2 linked regions of the Kitasatospora fiedleri genome follow. The protein of the gene in region 1 interacts with the protein of each later gene in a pairwise test. Links are inferred from orthologs where the notes say so. Each region holds a gene or a part of one and is shown in the gene's direction. Other genes may lie near its edges.

What was found.
Region 2: the proteins of QMQ26_RS33935 (region 1) and clpS interact in binary tests that used the Escherichia coli proteins (3 or more experiments, as listed by UniProt). The link is inferred for Kitasatospora fiedleri from one-to-one orthologs.

What each region holds. Positions count from the first base shown.
Region 1 is NZ_OX419519.1:7,426,106-7,435,399, forward strand. The notes cover bases 4,541-7,293. They hold QMQ26_RS33935 (Dps family protein), read left to right. Parts: upstream 4,541-5,496; coding sequence 5,497-6,090; downstream 6,091-7,293. Other genes in these bases: QMQ26_RS33930 (mycothione reductase), read right to left, coding at 4,541-5,283; bioD (dethiobiotin synthase), read right to left, coding at 6,162-6,893; QMQ26_RS33945 (adenosylmethionine--8-amino-7-oxononanoate transaminase), read right to left, coding at 6,904-7,293. Outside these bases: QMQ26_RS37645 (GNAT family N-acetyltransferase), read left to right, coding at 1-131; NAD-dependent DNA ligase LigA, read right to left, coding at 160-2,268; QMQ26_RS33925 (glucose-6-phosphate dehydrogenase), read left to right, coding at 2,418-3,869; more of QMQ26_RS33930, read right to left, coding at 3,904-4,540; more of QMQ26_RS33945, read right to left, coding at 7,294-8,265; biotin synthase BioB, read right to left, coding at 8,265-9,294.
Region 2 is NZ_OX419519.1:2,779,059-2,788,586, reverse strand. The notes cover bases 329-3,315. They hold clpS (ATP-dependent Clp protease adapter ClpS), read left to right. Parts: upstream 329-1,668; coding sequence 1,669-1,962; downstream 1,963-3,315. Other genes in these bases: QMQ26_RS12940 (amino acid permease), read left to right, coding at 2,782-3,315; QMQ26_RS12945 (DUF2017 domain-containing protein), read left to right, coding at 2,005-2,580; QMQ26_RS12955 (nicotinate phosphoribosyltransferase), read right to left, coding at 329-1,527. Also shown: more of QMQ26_RS12955, read right to left, coding at 214-328; more of QMQ26_RS12940, read left to right, coding at 3,316-4,224; QMQ26_RS12935 (Mov34/MPN/PAD-1 family protein), read left to right, coding at 4,245-4,676; QMQ26_RS37450 (putative leader peptide), read left to right, coding at 4,839-4,952; QMQ26_RS12930 (MoaD/ThiS family protein), read left to right, coding at 5,074-5,352; QMQ26_RS12925 (PLP-dependent cysteine synthase family protein), read left to right, coding at 5,352-6,320; QMQ26_RS12920 (MerR family transcriptional regulator), read left to right, coding at 6,537-6,725; QMQ26_RS12915 (MBL fold metallo-hydrolase), read left to right, coding at 6,907-7,659; QMQ26_RS12910 (branched-chain amino acid transaminase), read right to left, coding at 7,647-8,564; QMQ26_RS12905 (helix-turn-helix transcriptional regulator), read left to right, coding at 8,804-9,528. UniProt on the Escherichia coli protein: Involved in the modulation of the specificity of the ClpAP-mediated ATP-dependent protein degradation.

The sequences.
Region 1 (9,294 bases):
CCATGCACTGGGGCCACACCCACAGTGCCGACTACCAGCTCCTGCAGACCGAGATCGGCGGCCCCTCCGACACGCTCTGCCGCTCCGAAGGACTCACCGACCTCGGCCTGGTCCGCACCGTCACCGCCTGACCCGGCGTCACGAGTACCGGAAGCAATCTCAGGCCGCGACGGCCGCGACGGGCGCGACGGCCTCGACGGGCGCTGCGGGCAGGTGTTCGGTGGGCAGGTGTTCGGCGAGCAGGGTGGCGAACTGTTCGGGGTCGAGGACGCGGATGCCGAGTTCTTCGGCCTTGGCGCGCTTGGAGCCGGCCTTCTCGCCCGCGACCAGGAGGGTGGTGCGCTTGGAGACGGAGGAGGACGCCTTGCCGCCGGCGCGTTCGATCAGTTCGTTCATCTCGTTGCGGGAGAGCGCCGCCAGGGGGCCGGTCATGCTGCCCGTCACCACCACGGCCTCGCCGGTCAGCGGGCCGGTGGCCGGGGCAGCGGCACCTTCGGCGGGGACGGGCGCGGCGGGCGCGGTCGGGGTGGTGACCTGGGTGCCCACGCCGAGGTCGGCCAGGCGGTCCAACAGGGCGGACAGTTCGGCGAGTTCGGAGACCACCAGGCGGGCCTTCTCCGGGCCGATGCCGTCCACGGCGGCCAGGGCCTCGGCGTCCGCCGACCGGATGGCCGCCATCGAGCCGAAGTGCGCGGCGATCCGCCGCGACATGCTGCGCCCGGTGCCGCGCACGCCCAGGGCGCACAGGACGCGGTTCAGCGGGCGGGTGCGGGCGGTGGCGATCGCGGCGAGCAGGTTGTCGGTGCTCGTGGTGCCCATCCGCTCCAGGGAGAGGAGTTGCTCGCGGGTCAGGGTGAACAGGTCGGCGAGGTCGGTGACCAGCCCGGCCGCCACCAGCTGCACCGCCCGGGTCGAGCCCAGGCCCTCGATGTCCAGTTGGTCGCGGCCCGCCGCGTAGATGATCGACGCCACCGCCTGGCAGTCGCGGCCCCGCACGCAGCGCCAGCGCTGCTCGCCGGTGTCGATCCCCTCCCCGCAGCGCGGGCAGGCGGCGGGGAAGACGATCGGCCGCTCCGCGCCGGTGCGCTCCTCCACCAGCGGGGCCTCGACCCGCGGGATCACGTCCCCCGCCCGGTGCACGAAGACCCGGTCGCCCAGCATCAGCCCGCGGCGGGTGATGTCGGCGGGGTTGTGGAGGGTGGCGTAGGTGACGGTGACGCCGTCGATGACCACCGGCTCCAGGACGGCGCGCGGCGCGATGATGCCGGTGCGGCCCACCGCCCACTCCACCTCCAGCAGCCGGGTCACCTTGTGCTCCGCCGCGAGCTTGCGGGCCACCGCCCACCGCGGGGCCCGGGAGCCGGAGCCGGCCTGCCGCTGGTCCGCGGCCGCGTCGGCCTTCACCACCACGCCGTCGATGCCGAACGGCAGCGCGCCGCGCAGCGCGGTGATCCCGGCGATCCGCTCCCGGACCTGCTCGATCGTCTCGCAGCGCACCGGGGCGGCGGCCGTGCCGGCGGCGGTGTTCGCGCCGAGCCCGGCCAGGGACTCCAGCAGGGCGCTGTGGCCCAGCTCCTCGTCCAGGCCGATCGCGCCGTAGGCGAAGAACGTCAGCTCGATCCGGTACGGGCGGCCCTTGGCCCGCAGCGTCCCGGCCGCGCCGCTGCGCGGGTGGGCGAACGGGGCGGCCTCGTGCGCGAGCCGGATTCGGTTGGCCTCCTCGAACTGGGCCGACGTCAGCAGCACCTCGCCGCGCAGCTCCACGTCCAGCGGGCGGGTGAGCACGGCGGGCAGGCCCAGGACGGCGTCGGCGGCGTGCGTGATGTCCTCGCCCGCCAGGCCGTCGCCCCGGGTCAGCACCTGCCGGAGCCGCCCACCCCGGTAGCGGGCGGCGACGGCCAGCCCGTCCAGCTTCGGCTCCACGCACCACCCGGCCACCGCCCGGCCCAGCCGCCGCTCCAGGCCCGCGGCCCAGTCGGCCAGCCCCGCGTCGTCGAACACGTTGTCCAGCGACAGCATCGGCACGCCGTGCGGCACGTCGCCCACCACCGCGCCGCCCGCGACCTTCCCGGTCGGCGACTCCGGCAGCACCTCGTCCGGATGCGCCTGCTCGTAGGCCGCGATCGCCCGCACCAGCGCGTCGTACTCGTCGTCCCCGAGCGGGGTCGCCCCGTCCCCGTAGTAGGCGGCGGCGGCCCGCGCGGCGGTGGCAACGGCGTCGGCGTAGTCGCCGGAAGAGAGCGGAGCGGCGTTGTTCATGACCGTCATCCTTCCGTTCCGCACTGACAACCGACCGCCTCCGACCGGACCGCCTGACGCCCCGTCAGCGACGGGTGAAACCCGTTCGGGCGAGAGTGGGATCGCGGAAGCGGGGAAGGCACGCCGAGCGACCCCCGCGAGACCCAGGAGCCACTGACGTGACAGCACCGCCCACCACCGCCTCCCGCGCCGACGACCGGCCGGTCCTCCTCGTCCTGTTCGGGGCGACCGGGGACCTCGCGCGCCGGATGCTCTTCCCCGCGCTGTTCGAACTGTGGGAGCGCGGCCTCCTCCCGGACCGGTTCGAGGTGATCGGCTCGGGCCGCCACTCGCCCGGCACCGACCAGGACTTCCGCCACGACGTCGTGGCGGCGGTCGCCGACTCCGCGGACGGCGCCGACCGCGCGGCGCTGGAACGGTTCGCCGAACGGATCCGGTTCGCCACCGCCTCCGCCGAGGACGGCTCCGGGCTCGCGGCGGCCGTGCAGCAGCGCCGCGCCGCGCTCGGCGAGGGCTGCCGGACCTTCCTCTACCTCTCCGTGCCGCCCGGGCAGGCGGACGGCATGCTGCGGATGACGGACCGCGAGGGCATCGCCCGGGACGCGACCCTGATGGTGGAGAAGCCCGTCGGCGAGGACGTCGACACCGCCCGCGCGCTCAACGCGCTGCTGGCCACCCTCGCCCCCGAGGAACGCGTCCTGCGGGTCGACCACTTCCTCGCCAAGGAGTCGGTGCGCTCCCTGCTGGCCCTGCGCACCGCCAACCCCTGGCTCGCCGGGTCGTGGGACGCCCGGCATATCGCCTCGGTGCTCATCGACGTCCCGGAGAAGATCGACATCGAGGGCCGGGCCGCCTTCATGGAACGCACCGGCACCTTCCGCGACATGATCCCCACCCACCTGTGCCAGGCACTGGCCGCCGCGGCGATGGAACCGCCCTCCTCCGACGACCCGGAGGCGGAACGCGCCGCCCGGCTCCGGCTGTTCGAGCAGACCAGGCCCTTCGACCCGGCCCGGACGGTGTTCGGCCAGTACGAGGGCTACCGGGAGGAGGACGGGGTGGCCGCCGACTCGACCACCGAGACCTTCGCCGCCGTCGAGGTCCGGATCGACAACCCGCGCTGGCAGGGCGTCCCCTTCCTGCTGCGCACCGGCAAGGCCCTGGACTCCGCCGACCACCGGCTCACCGTCCGCTTCCGCCCGACGGCGGACGGGGACGGGGACGGGGACCGGACCAAGGGCGAGGCCGGCACCGAGCTGGTGGTGGGCCTGAGCGCCACGGCGGACGTCCGGTTCGGCGTCCGGCTCAGCCGCCCCGGCCCCCGGCCCGGACTGGTGGACGGGGTGCTGGGCCTGGAGCCGCTGCCCGGCGCCGACGCCTCCCTCGGCGCCTACGCGCAGGTCTTCCACCACGCGCTGAGCGGCGACCACCGGGTGTTCACCACCGCCGCCGAGGTCGAACGGCTCTGGGAGCTCGCCGCACCGGTCCTCGCCGACCCGCCGCCCGCCGTCCGCTACCCCCGGGGCTCGTCCGGACCGGAGGTGCCGGGGATGGCGGGGGTGCCGGAGGTGCCGGAGGTGGCGGACCCGGCGTCGGACCGCGCGGGCTGAGCGCGCGGGCCGGGCGTGCGGCGCCCGCGGCCGGTCAGTGGCCGGTCGCGGGCAGGTCGCGCAGCGCGTTCTCCACGACCTCGGTCAGCGCCGGGTGGATCCACAGCGGGCCGTCGGCGAGTTCGCCGGCCGTCATGCCGGTGGTGAGGGCGACCACCAGGGGCTGGATCAGGGTGGCGGCCTGCGGGCCGAGGATGTGCGCGCCGAGCAGCCGTCCGGTCCGGCGGTCGGCGAGCACCTTGCAAAAGCCCTCGGTGTCCTCCAGCGCCCAGCCGTAGGCCACGTCGGCGTACCGGTGCACGGCGACGGCCGGGTCGAGCCCCTGCTCGCGGGCCTGCCGCTCGGTGAGGCCGACCTGGGCGATCTGCGGGCGGGTGAAGACGGCGGAGGGCACCGCCCCGTAGTCCATGGACCGCTCCTCGCCCGGGTGCAGCAGGTTGTGCGCGACGATCCGGGCCTCGCGGTTGGCGACGTGCTTGAGCGGGACGGGCGTGGCGATGTCGCCGAGCGCCCACACCCCGTCGGCGGTGGTGCGCAGCTGGGCGTCGACGGTGATCCGGCCGTCCTCCCCGGTGGCGACGCCGGCCCGGTCGAGGTCGAGCAGGTCGCTGTTGGGGCGGCGCCCGACGGCCACCAGCAGGGTGTCGGCGCGCAGTTCGGCGCCGTCGTCCAGGGTCAGCCGCAGGTCGCCGGGGCGGCCGGTGACGGCGGTCAGTTCACGGCCCAGCCGCAGGTCCCAGTGCCCGCGCATCGCCTCGGTGAAGGCGGCGGACACCGCCTCGTCCTGCTGCTTCCCGAGCAGCCGGTCCTCCTTCTCCACCACGGTGACGTGGCTGCCCGCGGAGCGGAAGACGTGCGCCAGCTCGGCGGCGATGTAGCCGCCGCCGAGCACCACCAGCCGGGCGGGCGGCTCGGGCAGGCGCATCACGGTGTCGGAGGTCTCGTAGGGCAGGCCGGAGGACGCCACCACGGGCGGGACGACGGGGCGGCCGCCGGCCGCGATGACGATCCGGTCGGCGGTCAGCTCCAGCGGACCGTCGGCGGTGTCCACGGTGAGCCGGCGCGGCCCGGTGAACCGGGCCAGGCCCCGGTGGACGGTGGTGTTCGCGGCGTCCCGGCGGTCCTGCTCGCCCTCGGCGGACGCCGCGTCCAGCCGGCCGAAGACCCGGTCCCGGACCTCGGGCCAGCGCACCTCCCGCAGCCGCGCGTCCACGTCGTGCCGCCCGGCGTCCCGGACGGTGTCGGCGACGTCGGCGGTGACGGCGAGCATCTTGCTGGGGATGCAGCCCGCGTTGAGGCAGGTGCCCCCGAACGGGCCGGCGGAGACGACGGCGACGTCCAGGTCGGCGAAGCGGTCGTCGAGGAGGAGGTTGCCCGAGCCGGCCCCGAGGACCAGGAGATCGTGATGGCGCATGTTCGGAACGTAACCGTTTCCCGGCGGACCATTCCGGACGCCGGTCCGGACGGGTGCCACCCGGAGGCTTCTCCCCGGGCCGGTGGGCCCGTCCGGCGGGCGGACGGAGGAGATGTTCACCCGTTCGGCGCATCCGCACCCATGAGTCGCGCGGAATGGGGGAGGCGTGAGTCAGCACCGTGCAGAACGACATCCCGATGAGGAGAACCCGCCATGGCCCGCACCGTCAACCGTGACGCCAACCGCCCCGCCTACACCGTCCCCGGCCTGACCACCGAACAGGGCGCGGAGCTGATCGTCACGCTGCAGGAGCGGCTGAACGCGCTGAACGACCTGCACCTGACCCTCAAGCACATCCACTGGAACGTGGTCGGCCCGCACTTCATCGCCGTCCACAAGATGCTCGACCCCCAGGTCGACCGGGTGCGCCTGATGGCGGACGACGTCGCCGAGCGGATCGCCACCCTGGGCGGCGTCGCGCACGGCACCCCCGGCCGACTCGTCGCCGACCGCAGCTGGGACGACTACAGCGTCGGCCGGGCCGACGCCATCGCCCACCTCGGGGCCCTCGACCTGGTCTACACCGGCGTCATCACCGACCTGCGCAACGCCGTCGAGCAGGCCGGCAAGATCGACCCCGCCACCGAGGACCTGCTCATCGAGCAGCTGCGCGACCTCGAGCAGTACCAGTGGTTCGTCCGCGCCCACCTGGAGAGTTCCAGCGGCACCCTCGCCACGGCGGACGCCCCCACCGAGGCGCGGGCCGCGAAGAAGGCCGTCCGCAAGAGCGGCAAGTCCGCGGGCTGACCGCGCCGCACACCCGGCTCGAAGGCCGCCCCCGCTCCGGCGGGAGGCGGCCTTCGGCGGGCCCGGGCCCGTCAGGCGGGGCGGTGCGCGGTCGCGAACGCCGCCGCGTCCCAGGTGCCGCCCAGGGCGGGGGCGAGGGCGGCGGTGGCGAAGGGGCGGAAGGTGGCGGGGGTGTGGGCGGCGGCGCCGGCGGGGAGGGCGCCGAGGAGGGGGGCGCCGGCGGCGGTGGGGAGGTCGGCGAGGTTGCAGCGGGTGGCGAGGTCGGGGGCGGCGGGCCAGCAGCCGATGACGACGCCGCGCAGCGGGAGGCCGCGGTGGCGCAGCGCCTCGACGGTGAGCGCGGTGGCGTTCAGGGTGCCCAGGCCGGCCGCTGCGACGAGCAGGAACCCGACGTCCAGGCCCAGGTCGCGGCAGGCCAGCGCGTGGTCGGCGAGGGTGCGGCCCCGCTCGTCGTAGCGCACCAGCAGCCCGCCCGCGCCCTCGACCAGGACGGTGCGGTGCCCGGCGGCGAGCTCGGCGACCGTCTTGGCGACGTCCTCGGGCGCGAGGGGCGGCAGCCCGGCCCGGCGGGCCGCCGTCTCGGGAGCGAGCGGCTCCGGGTAGCGGGCCAGCTCGACCGCGTGCACCAGCGGCCCGGCCAGCCGGGCGACCTCGTGCACGTCCCCCGGCTCGTCGGGCCCAAGACCGGTCTGGCCGGGCTTGAGCACCGCCACCGGCTCCGGGCACAGCGCGGCGACGGCGGCGGTGGTCAGGGTCTTGCCGACCTCGGTGCCGGTGCCGGTGACGAACAGGACGGTGGACATGGCGCGGTTCCTAGCGGTCGGAGCGGTCGGAGCGGTCGGAGTGATGGGCGCGGTGGGCGCGGGTGGAGGCGGTGGCCGCCGCGGCGATCGCCCGGCCGATCGCGGCCAGGTCCTCGTCCGGGGTGACGAACGGCGGCATGGTGTAGATCAGGTCGCGGAACGGCCGCAGCCACACGCCCTGCCCGGCCGCCGCCTCGGTCGCCGCGGCCATGTCCACGGGCGCGTCCAACTGCACCACGCCGATCGCGCCGAGCACCCGGACGTCCGCGACCCCGGGCCGTCCGGCGCACGGGGCGAGCGCGGTGCGCAGCGCGGACTCGATCCGCCCGACCTCGCCGCGCCAGTCCTGCCGCAGCAGCAGGTCGATCGAGGCGTTGGCGACCGCCGCCGCCAGCGGGTTGCCCATGAAGGTCGGGCCGTGCGCCAGCACCGGGACCTCGCCGCGCGAGATGCCCTCGGCGACCCGGCCGGTGCACAGCGTCGCGGCCAGCGTCAGGTAGCCGCCGGTCAGCGCCTTGCCCAGGCACATCACGTCCGGCGAGACGCCCGCGTGGTCGGCGGCGAACAGTTCGCCGGTGCGGCCGAAGCCGGTGGCGATCTCGTCGAAGACCAGCAGCACGTCGTGCGCGTCGCACAACTCCCGCAGCGCGCGCAGGTACGCGGGCGAGTGGAAGCGCATCCCGCCCGCGCCCTGGACCACCGGCTCGACGATCACGGCGGCCAGCTCGCCCGCGTGCCGCCCGATCAGCTCGGCCAGGTGCGCGAGGTACGCCGGGTCGGCCGGGGCGTCGTACCCGGCGGGCGGCTCGGCGGCGAACAGCTGCCGGGGCAGCACCCCGCCCCACAGGTGGTGCATCCCGCCCTCGGGGTCGCACACCGACATCGGGTGGAAGGTGTCGCCGTGGTAGCCGCCGCGCCAGGTCAGCACCCGGTGCTTCTCCGGCCGGCCGAGCGAGCGCCAGTACTGCAGGCACATCTTCAGCGCGACCTCGACCGCCACCGAACCGGAGTCGGCGAGGAAGACGTGCTGCAACGGCTCCGGCGTCAACTCGACCAGTTTCACCGCCAGTTCGACGGCCGGACGGTGGGTGAGGCCGCCGAACATCACGTGGCTCATCGAGTCGAGCTGCCCGCGCACCGCCGCGTCCAGCTCGGGGTGCCGGTAGCCGTGGATCGCCGCCCACCAGGACGACATGCCGTCGACCAACTCCCGGTGCCCGCCGACCGGTTCGGCCAGCCGCAGGCGCACGCCCGCGGCCGACTCCACCACGAGGGGCTGGACCGTTCCCGGCATCGGACCGTACGGGTGCCAGACGTGCGCCCGGTCCAGTGCGAGCAGCCGGGCGGCGTCCGGGGTGTGCTGACGGTCCATCAGGCGTTCGGGGCCAGCTCGGTGCCCGCGCCGCGACGGCGCACCCGGACCAGGTCGGTGCGCGCCTCGTCCTCCGCGCCCGGGGCCGCGACGGCTCCGGCGGTGCCGACGGCTTCGACCGCTCCGGCGGCCTCGACGGCCGGCGCGCTCTCGCCGTGGCCGCCGCACGGGCCGCAGCCGCCGCCCGTCCCGCAGGCGCCCTCCTCCTGGTGGCCGCCGCAGCCGGTGGCGGCGGCGTGGACGCGGTGGCGGGGGAGGGTGGTCTGCCCGGCGCCCTCCACCTCGAAGCCCGCGTCCTTGATCATGTCGAGGTCGGCCTGCCCGGCCTGGCCCTCGCTGGTCAGGTAGTCGCCCAGGAAGATCGAGTTGGCGATGTGCAGGCCCAGCGGCTGCATCGAGCGCAGGTGCACCTCGCGCCCGCCGGCGATCCGCACCTCGATGTCCGGGCAGACGAACCGGACCATCGCCAGGATGCGCAGGCAGCGCTGCGGGGTGAGGTTCCACTCCTCGGCCAGCGGGGTGCCCTCGAACGGGATCAGGAAGTTCACCGGCACCGAGTCCGGGTCCAGCTCGCGCAGCGCGAACACCACGTCGACCAGGTCCGCGTCGCTCTCGCCCATGCCCGCGATCAGGCCCGAGCAGGCCGACAGGCCCGCGCCGTGCGCCTTGGCCACGGTGTCCACCCGGTCCGCGTAGGTGTGGGTGGTGGTGATGTCGCCGTAGGTGGCCTCGGAGGTGTTCAGGTTGTGGTTGTACGCGTCCGCGCCGGCCGCCTTCAACCGCTCGGCCTGGTTGTCCGAGAGCAGGCCCAGGCAGGCGCAGACCTCGACGCCCTCGTCCGCGCCCTTGATCGCCGCGATGGTGTCCGCGACCCGGTCGATGTCCCGGTCCGTCGGGCCGCGCCCGCTCGCCACCAGGCACACCCGCTTCGCCCCGCCCGCGACGCCCGCGGCGGCGGCCTGCGCGGCCTGGTCCGGCTTGAGCCAGGTGTACTTGAGGATCTCCGCCTTCGAACCGAGGCGCTGCGAA
Region 2 (9,528 bases), 4.6 Mb from region 1 along the record:
CGGCCGCGGTGGCGTCGGGGTGGTCCGGGCGGGGCCCGGACGGTACAGCGGTTGGCACTCTAGGCAGTGCGGGGCGGGCGCGAAAGTGCCGGGGCGCCGCCGGGGGATCGCCGCGGGGCAAAGCCGGGCAAAGCCACGTCCGCGCCCGCCCCGCCCGGCGTCCGTGCCCGCCCGGCGCCCCCGCCCGCCCCGCCCGGGTCCGCGTCCGGCGGTTCAGTTGGCCTGCCGCTCGGTGTTGATCACCGGCTCGCCGCGGGAGAGCTGGGTCGCCGACAGCGGCAGCGCGGCGCGGGCCCGGCGGTGGCGGTCGCGGGCGGCGTCCAGCGGCTCGCGGCCGACCACCTCGCCGTCGGTGATCAGCGGGACGTGCAGCAGGTGCGGCTCCAGCTCGGCCGGGACGGGGCCGGTGCCGACCACCTCGGCCTCGGCGAAGCCGTCCCGGTCGGGGCGGCGGGCGGCCCACTTGCGGCCGCCGACGCTGGTCTTGCCGCCGGCCGAGCGCTTGGCGACCGGGACGAGTTCGCCGCCGGGCACCGACTCGCGAGCGACCAGCTTGTAGACCATCGCGCAGGTCGGGTGGCCGCTGCCGGTGACCAGGCTGGTGCCGACGCCGTAGCCGTCGACCGGGGCGGCGGCGAGCGCGGCGATGGCGTACTCGTCCAGGTCGGAGGTGACGATGATCTTCGTGGCGGTGGCGCCGAGCTCGTCGAGCTGGCGGCGCACCCGGTGGGCGAGCAGGGTCAGGTCGCCGGAGTCGATCCGGACGGCGCCCAGCTGCGGGCCCGCCACCTCGACGGCGGTGCGGACCGCCTCGCCGAGGTCGTAGGTGTCCACCAGCAGGGTGGTGTCGCGGCCCATCGAGTCGATCTGCGCGGTGAAGGCGTCCCGCTCGCTGTCGTGCAGCAGGGTGAAGGCGTGCGCGGCGGTGCCGGTGGTCGGGATGCCGTAGGTGAAGCCCGCCTCCAGGTCGGAGGTGGCGGCGAAGCCCGCCAGGTAGGCGGCCCGGGCGGCGGCCACCGCGGACTGCTCGTGGGCCCGCCGGGCGCCCATCTCGATCACCGGGCGGTCGCCCGCGGCGGCGGTCATCCGGGAGGCGGCGGCGGCGATCGCCGAGTCGTGGTTGAGGATCGACAGGATCACCGTCTCCAGGATCACCGCCTCGGCGAAGCTGCCCTCGACCGTGAGCAGCGGCGAGCCGGGGAAGTACGCCTCGCCCTCGGGGTAGCCGTGCACGCTGCCGGTGAAGCGGTAGTCGGCGAGGAAGCGCAGGGTCTCCTCGTCGACGACCCGCTGGTCGGCCAGCCAGTCGAGCTGCGGGGCGGTGAAGCGGAAGTCCTCGATGGCGTCCAGCACCCGGCCGGTGCCGGCCAGCACGCCGTAGCGGCGGCCGGACGGGAGGCGGCGGGTGAAGACCTCGAAGACCGAGCGGCGGTGGGCGGCACCGCTGCGCAGCGCGGCCTGCAGCATGGTCAGTTCGTAGCGGTCGGTGAGCAGCGCGGAGCTGCGGTGCGCGGTGATGGCGTCCATGGGGATGATGCTACTACCACTTAGCGTCAGAGTGACGATTTCTCTTCCGGTCCCCGTGTCGGGCCACCCTGATTCGCTCCCGGGTCCCTCGGATGGAAGCATGGGACGGGGGAAGCCGAGGTCGACGAGGAGAGACGGACTGTGAGTGTCGCGCCGGTGGAGGTCGAGCGCCCGGAGACGGAGGGGGTTCCGGTCACGGAGCCGGACACGCCCTGGGTGACCATCGTCCACAACGACCCGGTCAACCTGATGAGCTACGTCCAGTACGTCTTCCAGAGCTACTTCGGCTACCCGAAGGACAAGGCCCACCAGCTCATGATGGACGTGCACCACAAGGGGCGGGCGGTGGTCTCCAGCGGCACCCGCGAGGAGATGGAACGCGACGTGCAGGCGATGCACGGCTACGGCCTGTGGGCCACCCTGCAGCACGACTGACGGCCCGTCACCCACCATCCACGAGGGACTGATTCGACACACATGGCCGGTTTGTTCGAGAGTGCGGGCGACGGCGGCGCGGCGATCGCGCTGGACGAGTTCGAGGCGTCCATCCTGCGTTCGCTGGAAGTGCAGATGCTGGAGCTGATCGGGCCGCCGCCCGGCGGCGGCAGCGACGACCCGCTGGCCGCGCTGTTCGCGGAGGGCCCCAGCGAGGCCCCCGAGGACCCGGCGCTGCTGCGGCTGTTCCCCGACGGGTACGGCGGGCCGGGCGCGCCGGAGGACCCGCGGACCGCCGAGCGGGCCGCCGAGTTCCGCCGCTACACCGAGCTGGACCTGCGGGCCCGCAAGCGCGAGGACGCGCTGGCGGTGGTCCGGGCGCTGGACGGGCTGGGCGGCGCGGGCGGGGTGCTGGAGGTCGAGCCGGACGACTTCCCGCGCTGGCTGGGCGCGCTGAACGACCTGCGGCTGACCCTGGGCGCCCGGCTGGAGGTCTCCGAGGAGGAGGACGAGGGCCTGTACCGGCTGCCCGACTCCGACCCGCGCAAGCCGCTGGTGATCGCCTACCTGTGGCTGGGCGCGATGCAGGAGAGCCTGCTGGAGGCGATGACGGGCTGACGGGGCCCGCCCGACCCCTGCCCGCGCCTCCGCCCGCGCCCCCCATTCGGCCCCCTCCTTTCGTTCATATTGTCCGATTGCTCAGGTAAAGCTCAGATATGAGGCGTTCCGGGGCCTCACCGTGGTTCACTGCTGCCTCCCCGGGACAGCCGGGGCCCGTCGGCCGGCCGGCCGGCGCGGACCGGGAGGCGAGGCGGGCGGATGACGCAGCAGGTGACGGACGAGGCGGCCGGGTCCGCCCCCGACGAGGAGGGCTACCAGCGGGGGCTGGGCACCCGGCAGATCCAGATGATCGCCATCGGCGGCGCGATCGGCACCGGCCTGTTCCTCGGCGCCGGCACCGCGATCTCCAAGGCCGGGCCCAGCCTGCTGCTGAGCTACGCGGTGGCCGGCGTGGTGATCTTCGTGATCATGCGGGCGCTCGGCGAACTGCTCACCTACCGCCCGGTGGCCGGCAGCTTCGCCGAGTACGCCCGGGAGTTCCTCGGCCCGTTCGCGGGCTTCGTCACCGGCTGGACGTACTGGCTGTTCTGGGTGGTCACCGGCATGGCCGAGACCACCGCCGCCGCCGTCTACGTCCGCTTCTGGGCGCCCGACATCCCGCAGTGGACCACCGCACTGGCCTTCCTGCTGGTGCTGTACGCCGCCAACCTGATCTCGGTGAAGCTGTTCGGCGAGATCGAGTTCTGGTTCTCGATGGTCAAGGTCACCGCGATCCTCGGGATGATCCTGATCGGCGTCGGCGTGCTCACCCTCGGCTTCTCGGACGCCGGCGACACCGCCTCGGTCACCCACCTGTGGCAGGACGGCGGCTTCTTCCCCAAGGGCGTCGGCGCCACCGTGATGACCCTGCAGATCGTCATGTTCGCCTACCTGGGCGTGGAACTGGTCGGCGTCACCGCGGGCGAGAGCGAGAACCCGGAGAAGACCCTGCCGCGGGCCATCAACACCCTGCCGCTGCGGATCGCGCTGTTCTACATCGGCGCGCTGCTGGTCATCCTGTCGCTGGTGCCGTGGACCGAGTTCCAGCCCGGCGTCAGCCCGTTCGTCGCCGCCTTCGGCAAGATCGGCATCCCGGCGGCGGCCGGGATCATCAACTTCGTGGTGCTCACCGCCGCGCTGTCCTCCTGCAACTCCGGGATGTACTCCACCGGCCGGATGCTGCGCGACCTGGCCCTGCGCCGGCAGGCCCCCGGGCGGCTCACCCGGCTCAACGGCCACCGCACCCCCGCCGCCGCGATCACCGTCTCCTGCCTGCTGATGGGGGTCGGCGTGGTGCTCAACTACCTCGTCCCGGAACGGGCGTTCCAGTACATCACCTCGATCGCCACCGTCTGCGGCCTGTGGACCTGGGGCGTCATCCTGGCCAGCCAGATCCGCTACCGCACCGCCTGGAAGGCCGGCCGGCTGCCCGCCCCGACCTTCCGCGCCCCCGGCGGCAACTGGAGCCGCTGGCTGTCGCTGGCCTTCCTGGTCCTGGTCGCCGTCCTGATCGCCTTCGACCCCGACGCCCGGATCTCGCTGTACGTCTTCCCCGGCTGGGCGATCTGCCTGGCGGTCGGCTACGCGGTGCTGCGCCGCCGCGACCCGGCCGCCCTGCACGCCGACCCGCACGCCCACCTCCGGGCCGGGGGCGGCGACTGACGCGTCGCTATCCTGGCGGCATGCTGACCATCACCCGAGAACTGCGCGACCGGATCGTCGCCCACGCCCGCGCCGACCACCCGGACGAGGCGTGCGGCGTGATCGCCGGACCGGCCGGCACCGGGCGTCCCGAGCGGTTCATCCCGATGCTCAACGCGGCCCGCTCGCCCACCTTCTACGAGTTCGACTCCGGCGACCTGCTCAAGCTCTACCGCGAGATGGACGACCTCGACGAGGAGCCGGTGGTGATCTACCACTCGCACACCGCCACCGAGGCGTACCCCTCCCGCACCGACGTGAGCTACGCCTCCGAGCCGTTCGCCCACTACGTGCTGGTCTCCACCGCCGAGGGCGCCGGCGAGCAGGACCCCTACCAGTTCCGCTCGTTCCGCATCGTGGACGGTGTGATCACGGAGGAAGACGTCGAGGTGGTCGAGGCCCACCAGGGCTGAGCGACCCCCGACCCGGCCCAGGCCGGGAACGGCCCGGGAGCGGGCCGACCCGCACCGCCCGCGCGCGGCGGGCCGGCCCGCTTTCCCACCCCTCGGAACGCCGCCGACCGGATGCCGAGACAAGCATGTCAAAGCGGGGGCGGGAATCTATACGATGAGTCCATGCGTTCCGTCGATGTGAGCAACCAGGCCCCAGGCACCCGCCTCGTGGCGCGCCTGCACGTCGACCTGTGCCGGCTCGCCAGCGCGATCTGTCCCGGCACCGCCGCGCACTGACCGGCGGCACCGCGACCGGCGAGCCCCCCGGACAGCACCCGCCCCGCGCGCCGGGGCCCCCTCCCCTGCCGCGCCCCGCCCGGCCCGGCAACCCGAACTCACACTCCACAGGAGCGCAGCCATGGCCATCGAGGTCCGCATCCCGACCATCCTCCGCACCTACACCGACGGCGCCAAGGCCGTCGACGGCAACGGCGCCAACCTCGGGGAGCTCTTCACCGACCTCGACTCCCGCCACCCCGGCATCGCCGCCCGGCTGCTGGACGGCGGCGAGCTGCGCCGCTTCGTCAACGTCTACCTGAACGACGAGGACGTCCGCTTCCTGGACGGCATCGCCACCGCCGTCGCCGACGGCGACAGCGTCACCATCCTCCCGGCCGTGGCCGGCGGTATGAAGTAATGCGCTACGACAGCCCGATCGAGGCCATCGGCAACACGCCACTGGTGCGGTTGCCGCGGCTCTCGGCCGGAATCCCCGGGAACGAGGACGGCCGGGTCACGCTCTGGGCCAAGCTGGAGGACCGCAACCCGACCGGCTCCATCAAGGACCGCCCGGCGCTGCGCATGATCGAGCGGGCCGAGGCCGAGGGCCGGCTCACCCCCGGCTGCACCGTCCTGGAGCCCACCAGCGGCAACACCGGCATCTCGCTCGCCATGGCGGCCAGGCTCAAGGGCTACCGGATGGTCTGCGTGATGCCGGAGAACACCAGCGAGGAGCGCCGCGAGCTGCTCCGGATGTGGGGCGCGGAGATCATCTCCTCGCCCGCCGCCGGCGGCTCCAACACCGCGGTGCGGATCGCCAAGGAGATTGCCGCCGAACACCCCGACTGGGTGATGCTCTACCAGTACGGCAACCCGGACAACGCCGGCGCGCACTACGCCACCACCGGCCCGGAGATCCTCGCCGACCTGCCCACCGTCACCCACTTCGTGGCGGGCCTGGGCACCACCGGCACCCTGATGGGCGTCGGCCGCTACCTGCGCGAGAAGGTCCCGGGCGTGCAGATCGTCGCCGCCGAGCCGCGCTACGACGACCTGGTCTACGGCCTGCGCAACCTGGACGAGGGCTTCGTCCCCGAGCTGTACGACGCCGCGGTCCTCACCACCCGCTTCTCCGTCGGCTCGGCCGACGCCGTCACCGGCACCCGCGAACTGCTCCAGCAGGAGGGCATCTTCGCGGGCGTCTCCACCGGCGCGGTCGCGCACGCCGCGATCGGCGTGGCCCGCAAGGCCGCCAAGGCCGGCGAGCGGGCCGACGTGGTGTTCGTGGTCGCCGACGGCGGCTGGAAGTACCTGTCCACCGGCATCTACACCGCCGAGACCACGGAGGCGGCGGTCGAGGCGCTGCAGGGCCAGCTCTGGGCCTGAGCCCCGCGGCAGGATCACGGCGCGGCACCCCGCCCAGGGGGCCGCGCCGTCCGCTCGTCCGATCATCGGCCCGCTGTGAAATCCCGGTATTTGTCCGTTCCGGGTGACCGCTCCGTCACGGAACGGTCACCACGCCGGTCGCGCCCCGGTCACCGGACCCCGCCGCGCCAGGCTGGCGGCGCACCACTGGTACGCCGTCACCCGGAGGTGGGCGCGATGCCCGGCCGAGAGCTCTGGTCCTACGTCGAGATCGCCCGGCACATCAACGTGCGGGTCGAGACAGTCCGCAACTACAAGCGGCACGGACTGCTGCCCGAACCCGACCGGGTCGACGCCGCGGGCCACCCCCGCTGGTACCCGGAGACCATCCGCGGCTGGGCGCTGGCCCGCCCGGGACGCCGCTGAACCGGGCCCCGCCCCGTCCTGGTGATTCCGCCCACAGCCCGGCACGGGAGAGGGGGCAAAGTGCCGCCCGGCCCTTACCCTCGACAGTCAAAGCACCGACGGAGTCGAAGAACCCCGCCCCGCCCGACCGGCGGCGCGGACGGCCGCGGACGATGGCCCGACGGGGCGGGAAGGGCTCGGCATGAAACTGACCGTGGTGGGGTGCTCGGGGAGCTTCCCGTCCGTGGACTCCCCGTGCTCCAGCTACCTGGTGGAGCACGACGGCTACCGCCTCGTCGTCGACCTCGGCAACGGCGCGCTCGGCGCCCTGCAGAAGTACGCCGGCCTCTACGACGTGGACGCCGTCCTGCTCAGCCACCTGCACGCCGACCACTGCATCGACCTGTGCGCCTACTGGGTCGCCCGCAACTACCGGGTCGAGGGCTGCCCCGACCCGCTGCCCGTGCACGGCCCGGCCGGCACCGCCGAACGCCTGGCCCGCGCCTACGACATGCCGGAGAAGCCCGGCATGACCGAGGTCTTCGACTTCCGCGACCTCGCCGACGGCGCCCGGCTGGCCCTCGGCCCGTTCACCGTCACCGCCGCCCGGGTCAACCACCTCGACTGCGAGGCGTACGGCTTCCGGATCGAGGCCGGCGGCCGCAGCCTGGTCTACTCCGGCGACACCGGCGTCTGCCCCGCCCTGGTCGAACTCGCCCGCGGCGCCGACCTGTTCCTGTGCGAGGCGGCCTACACGGACGGCAAGGAGACCTTCGACTCCATCCACCTCAACGGCACCCAGGCCGGCGAGCACGCCGCCGAGGCCGCCGCCGCCCGCCTGGTCCTCACCCACATCCCGCCGTGGACCGACGCCGAACGCAACCGCCGCGACGCCGCCGCCGCCTTCCCCGGCCCGGTCGAACTCGCCCGCGCCGGAGCCGTCTACGAGCTGTGAACCGGCGTCAGCCAGTGCCGGTAGCGGGGGTCCGCGCCGCTCACCGCACCCCGGTACGCCTCGGCCAGCCGCTTGGTCAACTCGCCTTCGGAGGAAGGTAGTTCGCGGTTGTCCAGGGAGGCCACCGGGACGACGCCGGCCGCCGTGCCGGAGAGGAAGACCTCGTCGGCCGCGTACAGGTCCGAGCGCAGCAGGTTCTCCACCCGGACCTCTACGCCCAGGTCCCGGGCCAGGGTCAGCAGGGTGTCCTGGGTGATGCCCTCCAGGGCGCCCGCGCTGGCGGGGGTGGTGCGCAGGACGCCGCCGCGGACCGCGAAGACGTTCTCCGAGCTGCACTCGCTGACCGTGCCGTCCGGGGCCAGCAGCAGCGCCTCGTCGAAGCCCGCGTCGGTGGCCTCCCGCCGGGCCAGCGCCGAGTTCAGGTACGGGCCGGTGGCCTTCGCCGCCGGGGGGACGGCGTTGGGGTCGGTGCGCCGCCAGCTGCTGGTCATCAGCCGCAGTCCGCGCCCCGCCGCCAGGTAGGCGGGCCACTCCCAGGAGGCGATCGACACGCTGGTGGGGGAGTGCCGCATGTCCAGGCCCATCGACCCGTAGCCCAGGAAGGCCAGGTGCCGCAGGTAGCAGGAGCGGTGGCCGTTGGCCGCCACCAGCGCCACCGTTGCCGCCGCCAACTCCTCCCGGCTGTAGGGGAGTTCGATGCGCAGCATGTGCGCGCTGCGCTCCAGCCGGGCCAGGTGCTCGGCCAGCCGGAACACCGCGGGCCCGTCGGCCGTCTCGAACACCCGGGTGCCCTCCAGCACCCCGGTGCCGTAGTGCAGGGCGTGGGTCAGGACGTGGACGCGGGCCTCCTGCCAGGGCACCAGCGCGCCGTCGAACCAGATCACGGAAGACTCGGGAATCGCCATGCCGCCCATCCTGGAGACCCCGGCCCGCCCGGCGAAGACCCCGGCCGCGCCGGATCAGGCCATGGCCGCCACCGGAGCGCCCGTCTCGGATGCCGGGACCGCCTCCCGGACGCGGACCCGCTCCCGGCCGCCCCGCCTCCGCGTCCTCCGGCCGCCCCGCCGCCGCCCGCCCGCCGGGGCCGTCTCGCATGCTGAAAACCGCGCTCCGCCCCCGGCCCGCGGCCCTAGGCTCCCGGAGGGTGGAGACCAGCACCGCCCTGTACGCCCGCCTGCTCGCCGACCCCGGCCTGCCGCTGGACTCCCTGCGCGAGGAACTCGGCTGCGAGGAAAGCGAGTTCGAGCAGGCGCTGGGTGAGCTGCGCGGCCTCGGGCTGCTCCAGCGGACGTCGGCGACCACCAGCGGGATGGCCGCCGTCTCGATCGACACCGCCGTCCGTCAGCTGCTGGCCGACTCCGACCGCCGCTTCACCGCGCTGCTCGGCGAGGCCCGCCGCACCCGCGAGCGGGTCGAGCACCTGCACGCCCGCTACCTGCCGCTGCACACCGGCACCGCCCACGAGCTGGTCCGCGGCACCGACCGGGTGGCCGCGCTGCTGGAGGACGCCGCCCGGGCCGCCCGCACCGAGGCGCTGTCGCTGCGGCCCGGCCAGGACCAGTCGGAGAGCGGCCTGGCCGAGAAGCTCGCCCGCGAGCGGATCGCGCTGGCCCACCGGGTCGCGCTGCGCACCATCTACCCGGCCGCCGCGCTGCACCAGGGTGCGGTCCTCGCCCACGTCCAGGCGCTGACCGCGGCCGGCGCGCTGATCCGGGTCGCGCACACCCTGCCGCTGTGGCTGATCGTGGTCGACGCGGGCCTCGCCGTGCTGCCCGCGCCGGGGGAGCCGCCGGGCAGCGCCGCGGTGGTGGTCCGCGACCCGGCGGTGGTCAGCGTGGTGCGCGAGCTGTTCGAGCACTTCTGGGCGGC